Linked DNA regions of Algoriphagus machipongonensis. The protein of the gene in region 1 binds, or shares a complex with, the protein of each later gene. Links are inferred from orthologs where the notes say so. Each region holds a gene or a part of one and is shown in the gene's direction. Other genes may lie near its edges. The genes, in order: secA and secY.

What was found.
Region 2: the proteins of secA (region 1) and secY are in contact, whole or in part, in a crystal structure (PDB 3DIN), measured with the Thermotoga maritima proteins. The link is inferred for Algoriphagus machipongonensis from one-to-one orthologs. Residues at the interface, in WP_004082002.1 of Thermotoga maritima: Glu261, Ala262, Arg263, Lys300, Ala301, Arg302, Thr303, Ile304, Ile305, Leu323, Tyr324, Asp325, Pro326, Val329, Ser330, Tyr333, Ile336, Lys340, Phe345, Val349, Glu363, Phe364, Tyr374, Ser375, Gly376, Gly377, Glu393, Ile395, Thr482, Ser483; in WP_004081795.1 of Thermotoga maritima: Glu108, Gly109, Glu110, Glu111, Ala236, Glu237, Arg238, Arg239, Ile240, Thr241, Ile242, Gln243, Tyr244, Ala245, Arg246, Arg247, Val248, Thr249, Gly250, Arg251, Arg252, Val253, Tyr254, Gly256, Ala257, Ser258, Thr259, Tyr260, Leu261, Pro262.

Annotation. Positions count from the first base shown.
Region 1 is NZ_CM001023.1:261,897-269,446, forward strand. Bases 2,200-6,079 are described here. They hold secA (preprotein translocase subunit SecA), read left to right. Parts: upstream 2,200-2,501; coding sequence 2,502-5,879; downstream 5,880-6,079. Other genes in these bases: dapF (diaminopimelate epimerase), read left to right, coding at 2,200-2,402; ALPR1_RS01230 (hypothetical protein), read left to right, coding at 5,891-6,079. In the rest of the region: ALPR1_RS01210 (mechanosensitive ion channel family protein), read left to right, coding at 32-883; ALPR1_RS01215 (pyrophosphohydrolase domain-containing protein), read right to left, coding at 886-1,353; more of dapF, read left to right, coding at 1,629-2,199; more of ALPR1_RS01230, read left to right, coding at 6,080-6,436; ALPR1_RS01235 (M20 metallopeptidase family protein), read left to right, coding at 6,417-7,550. UniProt on the Escherichia coli protein: Required for protein export, interacts with the SecYEG preprotein conducting channel.
Region 2 is NZ_CM001023.1:4,396,812-4,403,300, reverse strand. What follows is about bases 3,671-6,489. They hold secY (preprotein translocase subunit SecY), read left to right. Parts: upstream 3,671-4,328; coding sequence 4,329-5,651; downstream 5,652-6,489. Other genes in these bases: infA (translation initiation factor IF-1), read left to right, coding at 6,428-6,489; map (type I methionyl aminopeptidase), read left to right, coding at 5,653-6,426; rplO (50S ribosomal protein L15), read left to right, coding at 3,878-4,324; rpmD (50S ribosomal protein L30), read left to right, coding at 3,696-3,875; rpsE (30S ribosomal protein S5), read left to right, coding at 3,671-3,690. Outside these bases: rpsQ (30S ribosomal protein S17), read left to right, coding at 1-220; rplN (50S ribosomal protein L14), read left to right, coding at 223-591; rplX (50S ribosomal protein L24), read left to right, coding at 594-938; rplE (50S ribosomal protein L5), read left to right, coding at 931-1,491; rpsN (30S ribosomal protein S14), read left to right, coding at 1,494-1,763; rpsH (30S ribosomal protein S8), read left to right, coding at 1,846-2,241; rplF (50S ribosomal protein L6), read left to right, coding at 2,251-2,808; rplR (50S ribosomal protein L18), read left to right, coding at 2,815-3,165; more of rpsE, read left to right, coding at 3,172-3,670. UniProt on the Escherichia coli protein: The central subunit of the protein translocation channel SecYEG. Consists of two halves formed by TMs 1-5 and 6-10.

The DNA of each region.
Region 1 (7,550 bases):
AACTTTGATTTACTTTTTGTATTTTTCTCCAATGGATGAATTCAACAATCTATCCCCAGACTGGTCCACCCTAAAAAACTGGCTGATTATTGCAGGAGTATCCCTGGCAATCTTCTTATTATTTGTCTTTTTCGCCCGTAAATCAAAGAAGTTTTTGAGAATACGCTTGGTGAAGCGAATGGATGATGATTTACTGGCAAATTTCCTCGCTGGAATATTCAGCACCCTCATTATATTGGTCGGGCTGTTAGTTGTATTTCGAGTGATCGGTCTGACGGGTGTGGTTTCTGGCTTGTTGGCAGGAGCAGGAATCTCCGCTTTTATTATTGGCTTTGCTCTAAAAGACATTGGAGAAAATTTCCTCGCTGGAATCATTTTAGCATTCAAAAGGCCATTTCGAGTGGGAGATTTTGTCGATCTGAATGGAATGAGAGGGAAAGTACTGACTTTGAACCTACGAGATACTCAGATCAAATCTGCCGATGGGAAAGATATTTTTATTCCGAATGGATTGATCTTAAAAAGTCCGTTGGTCAATTTTACTATCGACGGTTACCTTCGCTATGATTTTATGATAGGTCTGGATTATGGCTCGGATTATCAAAAAGCTGTTGACTTGATTAAATCAACCCTAATGGAAGTTCCTGGAGTTTTGGATGATACTAAAGAACCTCAAGTATGGGTGGTGGAAGTTGGTGAAAGCACCTTGAACATTCAGGCTACCTTTTGGGTGGATACTTTTGCCAGGGCGATATCGGATGCCGTGATAAAAAGTACAGCTATTATAGAAGTGTTGACAACATTAGAAAAGGCCGGCTTTAATATGCCGGCCCGAATTGTGGAACTCAAGAATTATCAGGACAAAAGCCTCAAAACTTCCTAAGCTTATTTTTTTAGTATTCCTGCTAAATCAGCTGGTGAATAATTGACAGATTTTAGTGTTTTGTGATCTCCTTCTCTAAAAACAAGGTATAAATCACCTTCTTTTTCGTAAAAGCTTGGAGTGCCTTTGGCTTCATAATGTGCAACTGTAGCTTTGGCTTCTTCTTCGGTCAAGCAAGCTTTGCTCATATTGGATCGCTGAACTTCATCAAAAAGAGCTTTGAACTTTTCTCCCATACCAAATTCCAATATGGCTCCGGAAAGTACATATTGAAGATCGCAGAGTGCATCAGCAATTTCTACCAAATCTTTGTTGTCGATGGCTTCTTCCAATTCCTTTAATTCCTCGGCAAGTAAAGAAACCCGAAGATTACATCTTGTATCAGATGGAATCGTAGGTTCTTTTAAAACCGGATGTTTAAATGTTTCGTGAAATAAAGCGACAGAAGTTAGGGACTTAGGATCTTGCATAGTGTTTATCAATTAGAGTTCGAAATAAATGAAAAAGAGCCGGATTTCCGGTCTTTTCATCGGTTTTATGATTCTCATTCCTATGATTTGGATAAATAGGCTTGTCGAATGATTTTCTAAAGTCCACTGATGGAAATATAGAAGTCCATCAATTTTGTCGTTTTTGAAAACCCTAATCAGACAATAAGTCTGATTTTGTGACAAGTTGATTATGTTTGCATTCTTAATGGCAGTTGGTTGAGTTTTTGAACCTAAGAATGTTAAGCAAAAAATCCATGGAAATTACATTTTACAAATACCAAGGAACCGGGAATGATTTTGTCATGATTGATGACAGAAAAGAAAATTTTGATGCAGGTGATTTAGCCTTGGTGTCTAAGATTTGTGATCGGAAGTTTGGAGTGGGAGCAGATGGATTGATTCTTATCAGGAATCATAAGGACTATGATTTTGAGATGATCTATTTCAATGCTGATGGTTCCCAAAGCATGTGTGGAAATGGAGCCAGATGTGCAGTAGCATTTTCCGCTTTTTTAGAAATCATCAGCGACAAAACCCAATTTCTTGCGATTGATGGTCCACATGAAGCTATTATTCAAGATGGATTGGTTCAGTTACTAATGGGTGATGTGGAAAAGATTGAGGAGAAAGCAGAAGACTATTTTGTGAATACAGGTTCCCCGCATCATGTACGGATGGTAAGTAAGATTTCGGATTATCCGGTTTTTGATGAAGGAAAATCTGTTCGATACGATGAAATGTATGCTCCTGCAGGAACCAACGTAAATTTTGTGGAGCCTATTTCAAAAGAAGAAATATACGTTCGGACTTACGAGCGCGGAGTTGAAAATGAGACTTTGTCTTGTGGAACGGGCGTTACGGCCTGTGCTTTGGTTTATGCTAAAGATCAGGATAAAGCAGAAATAAAAATTAATACCCTTGGGGGCAAGTTATCCGTTAGATTTACCGCTGGCCAAACTGGTGGTTTTCAAGATATATGGTTAATAGGTCCTGCCGAACAGGTATTTACTGGGAAGATTAAAATTTAAAATGAAATAAGTACATCCGGAACACTTCGGGATGTATTATCAATTGTAATAAAAAGGGCTTAATTTTAGAGCCCGTTTTGAGAATCACATTCATTCGACATGTTAGACATATTAGCAAAAGGACTCGCAAAAGTATTCGGAACGAAGTCCGATAGAGATATAAAGGAGTTATCTCCAAAAGTAGAAGTCATCAATAAAATCTTTGTCAGCCTTGCCTCAATCTCAGATGATGAGTTGAGAGGGAAAACTGATGAAATCAGAGCGATCATTAATGAGCGATTAAAATCTATTGACGATAAAATCGGGAAAATCAGAGTTCAGATTAATGAATTACCTGCCAATGCGATTCATCAAAAAGATCAATTGTTCAATGAAATTGACCAACTGGAGAAAGAAAGAGATGAGTCTTTAGAGGAAGTATTGCAGGAGGTTATGCCTACGGCTTTTGCTGTGATCAAAGAAACTGCACGCAGGTTTAAAGAAAACAAGCAATTGCGAGTTACAGCTTCTCTTCACGACAGAGAGCTTGCTGCTACCAAGCAAAATGTTGAGATTGATGGAGATCATGCTATTTGGCATAATAAATGGCTAGCCGCAGGCACTGAAGTAGTCTGGGACATGGTTCATTACGATGTGCAGCTAATCGGTGGTATGGTTTTACACAATGGTAAAATTGCCGAGATGGCGACAGGTGAAGGTAAAACATTGGTTTCTACCCTTCCTGCCTATCTAAACGCTTTGGCAGGTCGAGGAGTACATATCGTTACGGTCAATGATTACCTGGCAAAACGAGATTCCGAATGGAATGCCCCACTTTTTCAATTCCATGGTTTATCAGTCGATTGTATTGATAAATACCAGCCTAATTCCGAAGGTAGAAAGAAAGCTTACGGAAGTGATATCGTCTATGGTACCAATAACGAATTTGGCTTTGATTATCTAAGAGATAATATGGCGCGTGATGGAGGAGATTTGGTTCAGGGCAAACATCATTTTGCTATGATTGATGAGGTCGATTCTGTATTGATTGATGATGCCAGAACACCTTTGATTATATCCGGTCCGGTTCCAAAAGGGGATGTTCATGAATTTGATGACATGAAGCCTCGAGTAGCCACTTTGGTAGATGAGCAAAGAAAGTTAGTACAGGGATATTTATCTTCTGCTAAAAAGCAGATAGCAGATGGCAATGAAAAAGAGGGTGGTTTAGCCTTGTTTAGAGCATTTAGAGGAATGCCTAAGTATAAGCCATTGATTAAATATCTATCTGAGCCTGGTATTCGAGTGATCTTACAGAAAACCGAAAATTTTTATCTCCAGGATAATAAGCGGAATATGCCAGAGGCTGATGAGCCGCTAATGTTTACCATTGATGAAAAAACCAATGTAGTTGATTTGACGGATCGTGGTATTGATATCATGACCACTAAAAATGAAAATGCTGAATTTTTCATTTTACCAGATATTGGAGAAGTCATCGCAGATCTTGAGAAAGATGAAACGGTAGATGACAAGGAGAAGCTTATTCGTAAGGAAGAAGTAATCAAGGATTATGGTGTAAAAGCACAAAGGATTCATACCGTCAATCAGCTTTTGAAAGCTTATTGTATGTTTGAGCGTGACACGGAGTACATCATTGTGGATGGCAAGGTGAAGATCGTGGATGAGCAAACAGGTCGTGTGATGGAAGGACGTAGATATTCTGACGGCTTGCACCAGGCAATTGAAGCGAAGGAAAATGTGAAGGTGGAGGATGCCACACAAACTTACGCCACCATTACCTTACAGAACTACTTTAGGATGTACCACAAGCTTGCAGGTATGACCGGTACTGCTGAGACCGAAGCAGGTGAGTTCTGGGAAATTTATAAGTTGGACGTAGTAGTAATTCCTACGAATAGAGTCATTCAAAGAGCGGATAAAGAAGATAAAGTTTATAAAACTGTTCGTGAGAAATTCAATGCTGTTGTTGATGAAATTAACGAATTGGTAGCAGCAGGAAGACCTGTACTAGTAGGTACGACCTCTGTAGAAATATCCGAAGTATTGAGTAGGATGTTGACTTTGAAGAAAATTCCACACCAGGTATTGAATGCAAAACAGCATGCGAAGGAAGCAGATGTGGTAGCAATGGCTGGTAATTCAGGTACAGTAACTATTGCCACCAACATGGCAGGTAGAGGTACTGATATTAAACTTTCACCAGAGTCTAAAAAGGCGGGTGGTTTGGCCATTATCGGTACAGAAAGACATGAGTCTAGACGAGTGGATAGACAGTTGAGAGGTCGTGCAGGTCGTCAGGGTGATGTGGGATCTTCACAGTTCTTTGTGTCTTTGGAAGATAGTTTGATGAGACTTTTTGGATCAGACAGAATCGCCAAATTGATGGATAGAATGGGGCTGGAAGAAGGAGAGGTAATTCAGCATAGTATGATTACCAAATCCATCGAAAGAGCTCAGAGAAAGGTTGAGGAAAATAACTTTGGTACGAGAAAGAGACTTCTTGAATACGATGATGTGATGAATTCACAGAGAGAGGTCGTTTATAAAAGAAGAAAGAATGCACTGAAAGGTGATCGTCTGGAGCTGGATATCTTGAATATCATGTATGATGTTTGCGAAAGCAATATCGAAATGGGTAAATCCAGTGGTGAGGTTGAAGATTTAAGAATGAATATTTTCACTTCTTTAGGCCTAGATTTCCAGATTTCTGAAAGTGATCTTAAAACAAAGGATGCTCAAACCCTGACTCAGGAACTATATGAAGCAGCCTATGAAAGTTATAAGAAGAAGAATGAGATGATTATGAGCACAGCGCTTCCGATCTTCAAAAGAGTTCAGGAAGAGAGAGGTGCTACTGTGAAAGATATCATGGTTCCAATTTCAGATGGTATCAAGCAGATCGGGGTCGTGGTGAATCTGGAAAAAATGATTGAAAATGAAGGTCGTGAATTGGTCAGATCCATCGAAAAAAATGTGACTTTGGCGATCATTGATCAAAACTGGAAAGAGCACCTACGCGACATGGATGACTTAAAGCAGTCTGTGCAAAATGCCGTTTACGAGCAGAAAGATCCACTTTTGATTTATAAGTTTGAGGCATTCGAAATGTTCAAGCGTTTCATTGGTAAACTGAATGAGGATGTGATATCCTTTATTTCCAGAGCAGATTTGCCAAAGCAAGATCCAAGTGAAGTTCATGCAGCGCAAGCTCCAAAAGCGCCTGTTCAACAGGGTCAGGCCAGCAAAGAAGAAGTTTCCAGTACCTTAAATCCTGGTGCTAATCGTGCGGCAGCAGCGGCGGCATCTGCTGGAAGACCAGCTCCTCAGGTTGTTGCTCCAAGAAAGTCGGAGAAAACCTATGGTAGAAATGACCGTGTTTCTGTACAGTATACCAATGGCACTACCAAGTCAGATGTCAAGTATAAAAGTGTAGAGCAGGACTTACAAGAAGGTAAATGTGTTATCATCGAATAATCTAAGAATTTATGAGAGCTTTTTGGGTAGTCGGATTAATAGCAATAATTGCTACAGGTTGTAAATCCAGCAAATCAGGAACAAATGGGGCTGCTACCTATGCGAGCTACCAAGAAAACTTGACGGCCTCTTTGCCGGTTTATCCTGACTATGAAGCTGAGTTGGCAAAGCAAAATACCAGCAATACGGAAAGCTCCGTAAAAACAGTTGATTCTGACTTAGATCAAGTAATCACAGGTCTTTACGAGAAGAATTTGGAAGAGCCATATTTCAATGGTTATTCCGTATTGATCTACTCTGGAATCGACCGGACAAAAGCATTTGAAACCCAAGAAGAATTAGCGGAAAACTTCCCTGATATCAAGGCAGAAATGCAATACCAAGAACCTCGCTACTTATTGAAAGTGGGGAAATTTAATTATAAAATTGAGGCTCAAAAGAGCTTTTCACTGATCAAATCGCAGTTTCCCACAGCAAGGATAATTCAAGACAGATTTCAGAGAAAAGAGTACGAAGCCCCGGAAATCCTAGATTCGAATGTTGAAGGACAAAATTAAGTCGCTTGCAAAAGCCTATAAAGAAGAAGTAATCGGGAATAGAAGGCATTTACATGCCAATCCTGAGCTTTCCTATTCTGAATTTAAGACTGCAGCTTTTGTAAAAGAAAAACTCCAATCGATGGGGATTACTGAGATTGAGCAAAAAGCGAATACAGGCTGGGCTGCTTTGATCAAAGGAAAAAATCCAGATAAAAAAGTCGTTGCCCTTCGTGCAGATATGGATGCACTACCTATTATCGAAGCCAATGACGTTCCTTATAAATCTCAAAATGAAGGGGTGATGCATGCCTGTGGGCATGATGCACACACAGCTTCTTTATTGGGAGCAGCAAAAATTTTAAACGAAGTCAAGGAAGATTTTGAAGGGACGATAAAATTGATTTTCCAACCAGGAGAAGAGGTGGTTCCAGGTGGAGCTTCTTTGATGATTAAAGATAAAGTTTTAGAAAACCCTAAGCCTGCTGGAATTATTGGACAGCATGTGATGCCATTTATAGATGCTGGTAAAGTAGGTTTCAGAAAGGGAATCTATATGGCCAGTGCAGATGAAATTTATGTCACAGTCAAAGGAAAAGGAGGCCATGGGGCAATGCCCGAAACCCTGATTGATCCTGTATTGATTGCTTCGCATATGATTGTTGCTTTGCAGCAGGTGGTGAGTCGAGCAGCTAGTCCAAAAATTCCTTCTGTGCTTTCTTTTGGGAAAGTAGAAGCTTTGGGAGCAACCAATGTCATCCCTAATGAAGTAAAGATTCAGGGTACTTTTAGGACTTTGAATGAAGAATGGAGAGCAAAGGCCCATGAAAAAATGCTTCAAATTGCCCATGGTATCGTAGAAGGTATGGGTGGAAAGTTGGATTTCGAAATTAGAAAAGGATATCCTTTCCTTCAAAATGACCCTGAATTAACCGATAGATCTCAAAATGCGGCGATCGAATATTTGGGTAAGGAGAATGTATTAGATCTCGATATTTGGATGGCTGCAGAAGACTTTGCTTACTATTCTCAGGAGATCAATGGTTGTTTTTATAGACTAGGGACAAGAAATGAATCTAAAGGAATTACTTCTGGTGTTCATACTCCGACCTTCGATATTGATGAGGAATCTTTA
Region 2 (6,489 bases), 4.1 Mb from region 1 along the record:
AGTGGTAAGTAACAAAATGGAGAAATCCGTTACCGTTGCAGTTGAGCGTCGCATGAAGCATGCCATGTACGGTAAATTTGTTGCCAAAACAACCAAATTTATGGCTCATGACGAGAAAAACGAGTGTAACCCAGGTGACCTCGTGAAAATCAGTGAAACTCGTCCGCTGAGTAAGAACAAACGTTGGAGAGTAGTTGAAATTATCGAAAGGGCTAAATAATCATGATACAACAAGAATCCAGACTAAGCGTGGCGGACAACTCCGGTGCTAAAGAAGTATTGGTGATCCGTGTATTGGGAGGAACCAAGAAGCGTTATGCTTCTATTGGTGACAAAGTAGTCGTGACTGTAAAGTCAGCCCTATCTTCCAGCAACATGAAAAAAGGTACCGTTTCCAGAGCGGTAATCGTGCGTACCAGAAAAGAAGTGAGAAGAAAAGACGGTTCTTATATCCGATTTGAGGACAACGCTGCTGTATTGTTAAACAACAACGATGAGCCAAGAGGCACTCGTATCTTCGGCCCTGTTGCCAGAGAGTTGAGAGAGAAGCAGTTTATGAAAATCGTTTCTTTAGCCCCTGAAGTATTGTAATCATGGAGAGAAAATTCAATAAGCAGCCTAAGCTGCATATCAAAACTGGTGATACTGTCAAGGTAATCTCTGGTGATGACAAAGGCAAAACAGGCAAAGTGCTTTCAGTAGATATAGCTAAAAGAAGAGCTTTCGTAGAAGGAATCAATATGATTACCAAGCACGTTAAGCCTACTGCAGCTAAACCACAAGGTGGAATCGAAAAGAAAGAAGCTGCTTTGCACATCAGTAACTTGATGCTTGTAGATCCTAAGACTGGTGAAGCCACCAGAATTGGTCGCAAGGCAGGTGAAAATGGAAAACTAGTGAGATACTCTAAGAAAACTGGGGAGGTGATCAATGGCTAATCCAAGAATCAAACAAAAATACGTAGACGATATCGTTCCTGCGTTGAAGGAGAAGTTCCAATATTCTTCTGTAATGCAAGTGCCAAAACTTTCTAAGATTGTTCTTAACAAAGGAATCGGTGCTGCTGTAGCAGATAAGAAATTGGTAGATCAAGGAGTAGAAGAACTATCTTTGATCACTGGTCAGAGAGCAGTATCTACTAAAGCTAAGACTTCTGTATCTAACTTTAAGCTAAGAGAAGGCATGCCTATCGGAGCTAAAGTTACTTTGAGAGGTCAGAAAATGTATGAATTCCTAGACAGATTGATGACTGTAGCACTACCTCGTGTACGTGACTTCAAAGGAATCTCTGACAAAGGATTTGACGGAAGAGGTAACTACACTTTAGGTGTAGAGGAGCAAATTATCTTCCCTGAGATCAGCATCGAAAAGGTGAACAGAATCTCTGGTATGGATATTACCTTCGTAACTTCCGCTAATACAGATGAGGAAAGCTTCGCGTTATTGAAGGCTTTCGGAATGCCGTTCGTTAACAAAAATAAAGAAGAATAGTCATGGCAAAAGAGTCCATCAAAGCTCGTGAGAGAAAAAGAGAACGTCTGGTAGCCAAGTATGCTAAGAAAAGAGCTGAGCTAAAAGCGGCTGGCGATTACGAAGCACTTGACAAATTGCCAAAGAACGCTTCACCAGTAAGACTTCATAATAGATGTAAGCTAACTGGTCGTCCAAAAGGCTACATGAGAAAATTCGGTATCAACAGGGTAACCTTCAGGGAAATGGCCTCTTCAGGCAAAATTCCTGGAGTGACTAAGTCCAGCTGGTAAAAAAACGACAGTAGTTTTTATTCTAAAAATCAATTCGTAACTTTGCACGCCCAAATAGGGTGAGCTAGACTTATAAAATATCATGACTGATCCAATAGCTGATTATCTGACTAGGTTGAGAAACGCGATTAAAGCGTCTCACCGAATCGTAGAGATACCTGCTTCTAATATTAAGAAGGAGATTACTAAAGTTTTGTTTGACAAAGGATATATCCAGAATTATAAATTCGAGGAGAATGGTCCACAGGGAACTATCAAGATTGCCTTGAAGTATAACCCTTCTACTAAGCAAAACGCAATTGTAAACCTAAAGAGAGTAAGTACACCAGGTTTGAGAAAGTATGTAAAGCATGATTCTCTTCCACGTGTTATCAACGGCTTAGGTATCGCCGTAATTTCTACCTCTAAAGGTGTAATGACAGACAAAGAAGCCCGCGTCGAAGGCGTTGGAGGCGAAGTACTTTGCTACGTATATTAATTTACTATCATGTCTAGAATAGGTAAAAAACCAATAAATCTACCTGGCGGTGTTACTGTAGACGTGTCAGCTCACGGGCTGGTCACTGTTAAAGGTCCAAAAGGTACGCTCACTCAGGATGTGAATCCTGATATTGAGGTAAAAGTGGAAGACAATGATGTAGTTGTTTCCAGACCTACGGATTCCAAAAGACACAAGTCTATGCACGGACTTTACAGATCTTTGATCAACAATATGGTGATCGGAGTATCTGAAGGGTACAAAAAAGAACTTGAGCTTGTGGGTGTAGGTTATAAGGCTGCAAATCAAGGTCAAGTGTTAGAACTTTCTCTTGGTTATTCTCACAATATCTTCTTCGCTTTGCCAGCAGATGTGGCTGTGAAGACAGAAACTCCTAAAGGTAAAAACCCGATCATTACTTTGGAGTCTATTGATAAAGAATTGATCGGACAAGTAGCTGCCAAAATCAAAGGTCTTCGTAAGGTTGAACCTTACAAAGGTAAAGGTGTACGCTTCGTGGGTGAACAAATTAGACGTAAGGCTGGTAAAACTGCCGGTAAAAAATAATAGGTTATGGCATTTAACAAGAATTCCAGAAGACTTAGAATCAAGCAGGGTATCAGAAAAAAGATTTCTGGTACGGATTCCAGACCACGTTTGTCAGTATTCAAAAGTAATACTGGTATGTATGCTCAACTTGTGGATGACCTTAAAGGTCAGACATTGGCATATGCTTCTTCCAAAGAATTGGGAGCTAAGAAAAACACAAACGTTTCAATAGCTGCAGAAGTAGGTAAAAAACTTGCTGAAAAAGCTGTCGCAAACGGTGTTAGCGAAGTAGTATTCGATAGAAACGGTTACTTGTACCATGGTAAAGTGAAAGCTTTAGCAGATGGTGCTAGAGAAGGAGGCCTTAAATTTTAATCAACTATGTCTCAAACTAGAAAAAAGCCTATCAGGGCTACAGATACAGAACTTAAGGAAAAAGTAGTTTCTATAAACCGTGTTGCCAAAGTGGTAAAAGGTGGTAGAAGATTCTCTTTTTCAGCAATTGTTGTTGTGGGTGATGGAGCTGGTGTAGTTGGTTACGGTTTGGGTAAAGCCAACGAAGTAACTGATGCTATCACCAAAGGCATCGAAGATGCTAAGAAAAACTTGGTAAAAGTACCAGTTTTGAAAGGTACCATCCCTCATGAGCAAATAGGTAAATATGGTGGTGGTTTTGTATTGATCAAGCCAGCTGCTGCAGGTACAGGTGTTATCGCCGGTGGTGCTATGCGTGCTGTTTTGGAAAGTGCCGGCGTTACTGACGTATTGGCAAAGTCCAAAGGATCATCTAACCCTCACAATGTGGTTAAAGCGACAATTGATGCTTTGACTCACTTAAGAGATGCGATTGCCGTTTCTCAGCAAAGAGGTGTGAAAATGTCTAAAGTCTTTAACGGATAATTATCATGGGAAAGATCAAAATCACACAAACTAGAAGCATTATCAAACGCCCTAAGGATCAAAAGGCTACAATAATTGCTTTAGGACTAGGAAAAATCAGCAAGTCTGTGGAATTGGAAAATACTCCATCAGTAGCTGGAATGGTTAATAAAGTTAGTCACCTTGTAAAAGTGGAGGAAGCTTAATTATGAAACTGCATACATTAAAACCAGCAGAAGGTTCTACCAAAAATCGTAAAAGAATCGGTCGTGGACAAGGTTCTGGACGAGGTGGAACTTCTACAAGAGGTCATAAAGGTGCTAAATCTAGATCTGGTTATAAAACTAAGCTTGGATTTGAAGGTGGTCAGATGCCACTTCAGAGAAGAGTTCCTAAATTTGGCTTCAAAAGCTTGAATAGAGTTGAGTTCAAACCAGTAAATTTGGATACCTTGCAAGCTCTTGCCGAGTCTTATAACTTAGAGGCTGTAAACTTGGACACTTTGGTGTCTCACGGAGTAGCTTCTAAGAATGATAAAATTAAAATCCTTGGTGGGGGTGAATTGAAAGCCAAATTGGACGTTACCGCACATCAATTCTCAGCTTCTGCTACAGAGGCAATCGAGAAGAACGGTGGGTCTGTAAACAAGATTTAATTAAATGAAAAAGTTTATTTCGACGGTTAAGAATATTTTCTCTATCGAAGATCTGAGAGTTAGGATCCTGAATACCATCGGGTTCCTAATTATCTTCAGATTAGGTTCTTACGTTGTTCTTCCAGGTGTTGACCCATCTTTGTTAGGTGAGGGAGCTGCTGAGGGCATCTTTGGATTGATAGATACATTCCTAGGTGGAGCATTTAGTAATGCTTCCATTTTTGGATTAGGCATCATGCCATATATTTCTGCTTCCATTGTGTTGCAGTTATTGACTGTCGGAGTACCATATTTTCAAAAAATGCAGAAGGAGGGTGAGTCTGGAAGAAAGAGAATCAACCAGATCACTAGAGTATTAACTATCCTTATTACCATCGCTCAAGGTATTGGCTACGTAAGTGCTACTATTTTACCAACAGGCGCTGTGATGATTGATACCACCCTTTTCATGTTTAGTTCATTGGTGTTACTTTCTGCCGGAACCATGTTTTGTATGTGGTTGGGTGAGAAGATCACTGAGAAGGGAATCGGTAACGGTATCTCTATGTTGATCATGATCGGTATCATCTCCAGATTTCCAGGGGCAATTATTGCTGAAGGATTGGAGAAAGGAACCTCCGGAATGTTGCTTTTGATTATTGAAGCAGTTGTATTGTTCTTTGTGGTTGTTGGAGTTATTGCTCTGACAGAAGCTACAAGAAGAATCCCTGTTCAGTATGCCAAACAAGTAGTAGGTGGCAAAGTATATGGTGGCCAGAGACAATATATTCCTATTAAAGTGAATGCCTCTGGAGTAATGCCTATTATCTTTGCACAATCATTGATGTTCTTGCCAGCCATGATCGCACAGATCTGGGCTCAGGAAAGTGATATAGCAAACTACATTGGTAGCACGTTCAGTGATTTTACTTCATGGCAGTATAATTTGCTGTTCGCAGTCTTAATTATCATTTTCACGTTCTTCTACACTGCTATTACAGTTAACCCTGAGCAGATAGCTGAAGACATGAAGAGAAATGGAGGATTCGTTCCTGGCATTAAACCTGGAGCCCCAACATCTGAATTTATTGATGGTATCATCTCTAAAATCACCTTGCCTGGGTCTATCCTTCTAGCATTAGTAGCGGTTATGCCGGCTTTTGCAATCATTGCAGGAGTGGGTGGAGAATTTGCTCAATTCTATGGAGGAACTTCACTATTGATTATGGTAGGAGTTATCTTGGATACCTTGAGACAAATTGAAAGTTACTTGTTAATGCGTCATTATGAAGGCATGATGAAAAGTGGTAATATGAAGAATAACCCTTCTAATTACCAAGTAGCTTAATATGATTCATTATAAGACTTCAGAAGAAGTTCAAATAATAAAAGAAAGTGCCGATATACTTGGTAGAGCCCACGGGGAAGTAGCGAAGTATGTCAAGGAAGGGGTAAAGACCTCTTTCTTAGATAAAATTGCTGAAGAGTTTATTAGGGATCATGACGGCGTTCCTTCCTTTAAAGGATACAACGGATTCCCTGCTTCACTCTGCATATCTGTGAACGAAGTAGTTGTTCATGGTTTTCCCAGCGAATATGAATTGAAAGATGGCGATATAATCTCAATAGATTGTGGAGTCTTTCACCAAGGTTTTCATAGCGATTCCGCTTATACATACCCCATTGGTGAGGTTTCCCCTTCTGTCATAGATTTACTTAAAGCCACTAAAGATTCACTTTATCTGGGAATTGAAAAGGCTGTTTTTGGGAATAGAATTGGAGATGTGGGTAACACCATTCAAAAATTTGTTGAAGCGAAAGGCTATACAGTTGTCCGCGAATTAGTAGGACACGGTTTAGGACGAAATCTTCACGAAGCTCCAGAAGTTCCTAATTACGGTAAAAAAGGTAGTGGCCCCCAGTTGAAATCTGGAATGGTGATTGCAATTGAGCCGATGGTAAATCTAGGTACACGAAATATTGTACAAGAGAGAGATGGCTGGACGATCCGCACTGCAGATCGGAAACCATCTGCCCATTATGAGCATACAGTGGCAATATTTGAAGATAAAACAGAGGTTTTGACGACCCATAAATACATAGAAGAGAATTTTAAATTCTAATATGGCTAAACAGACATCTATCGAACAAGACGGTACCATCATCGAAGCATTATCTAATGCGAT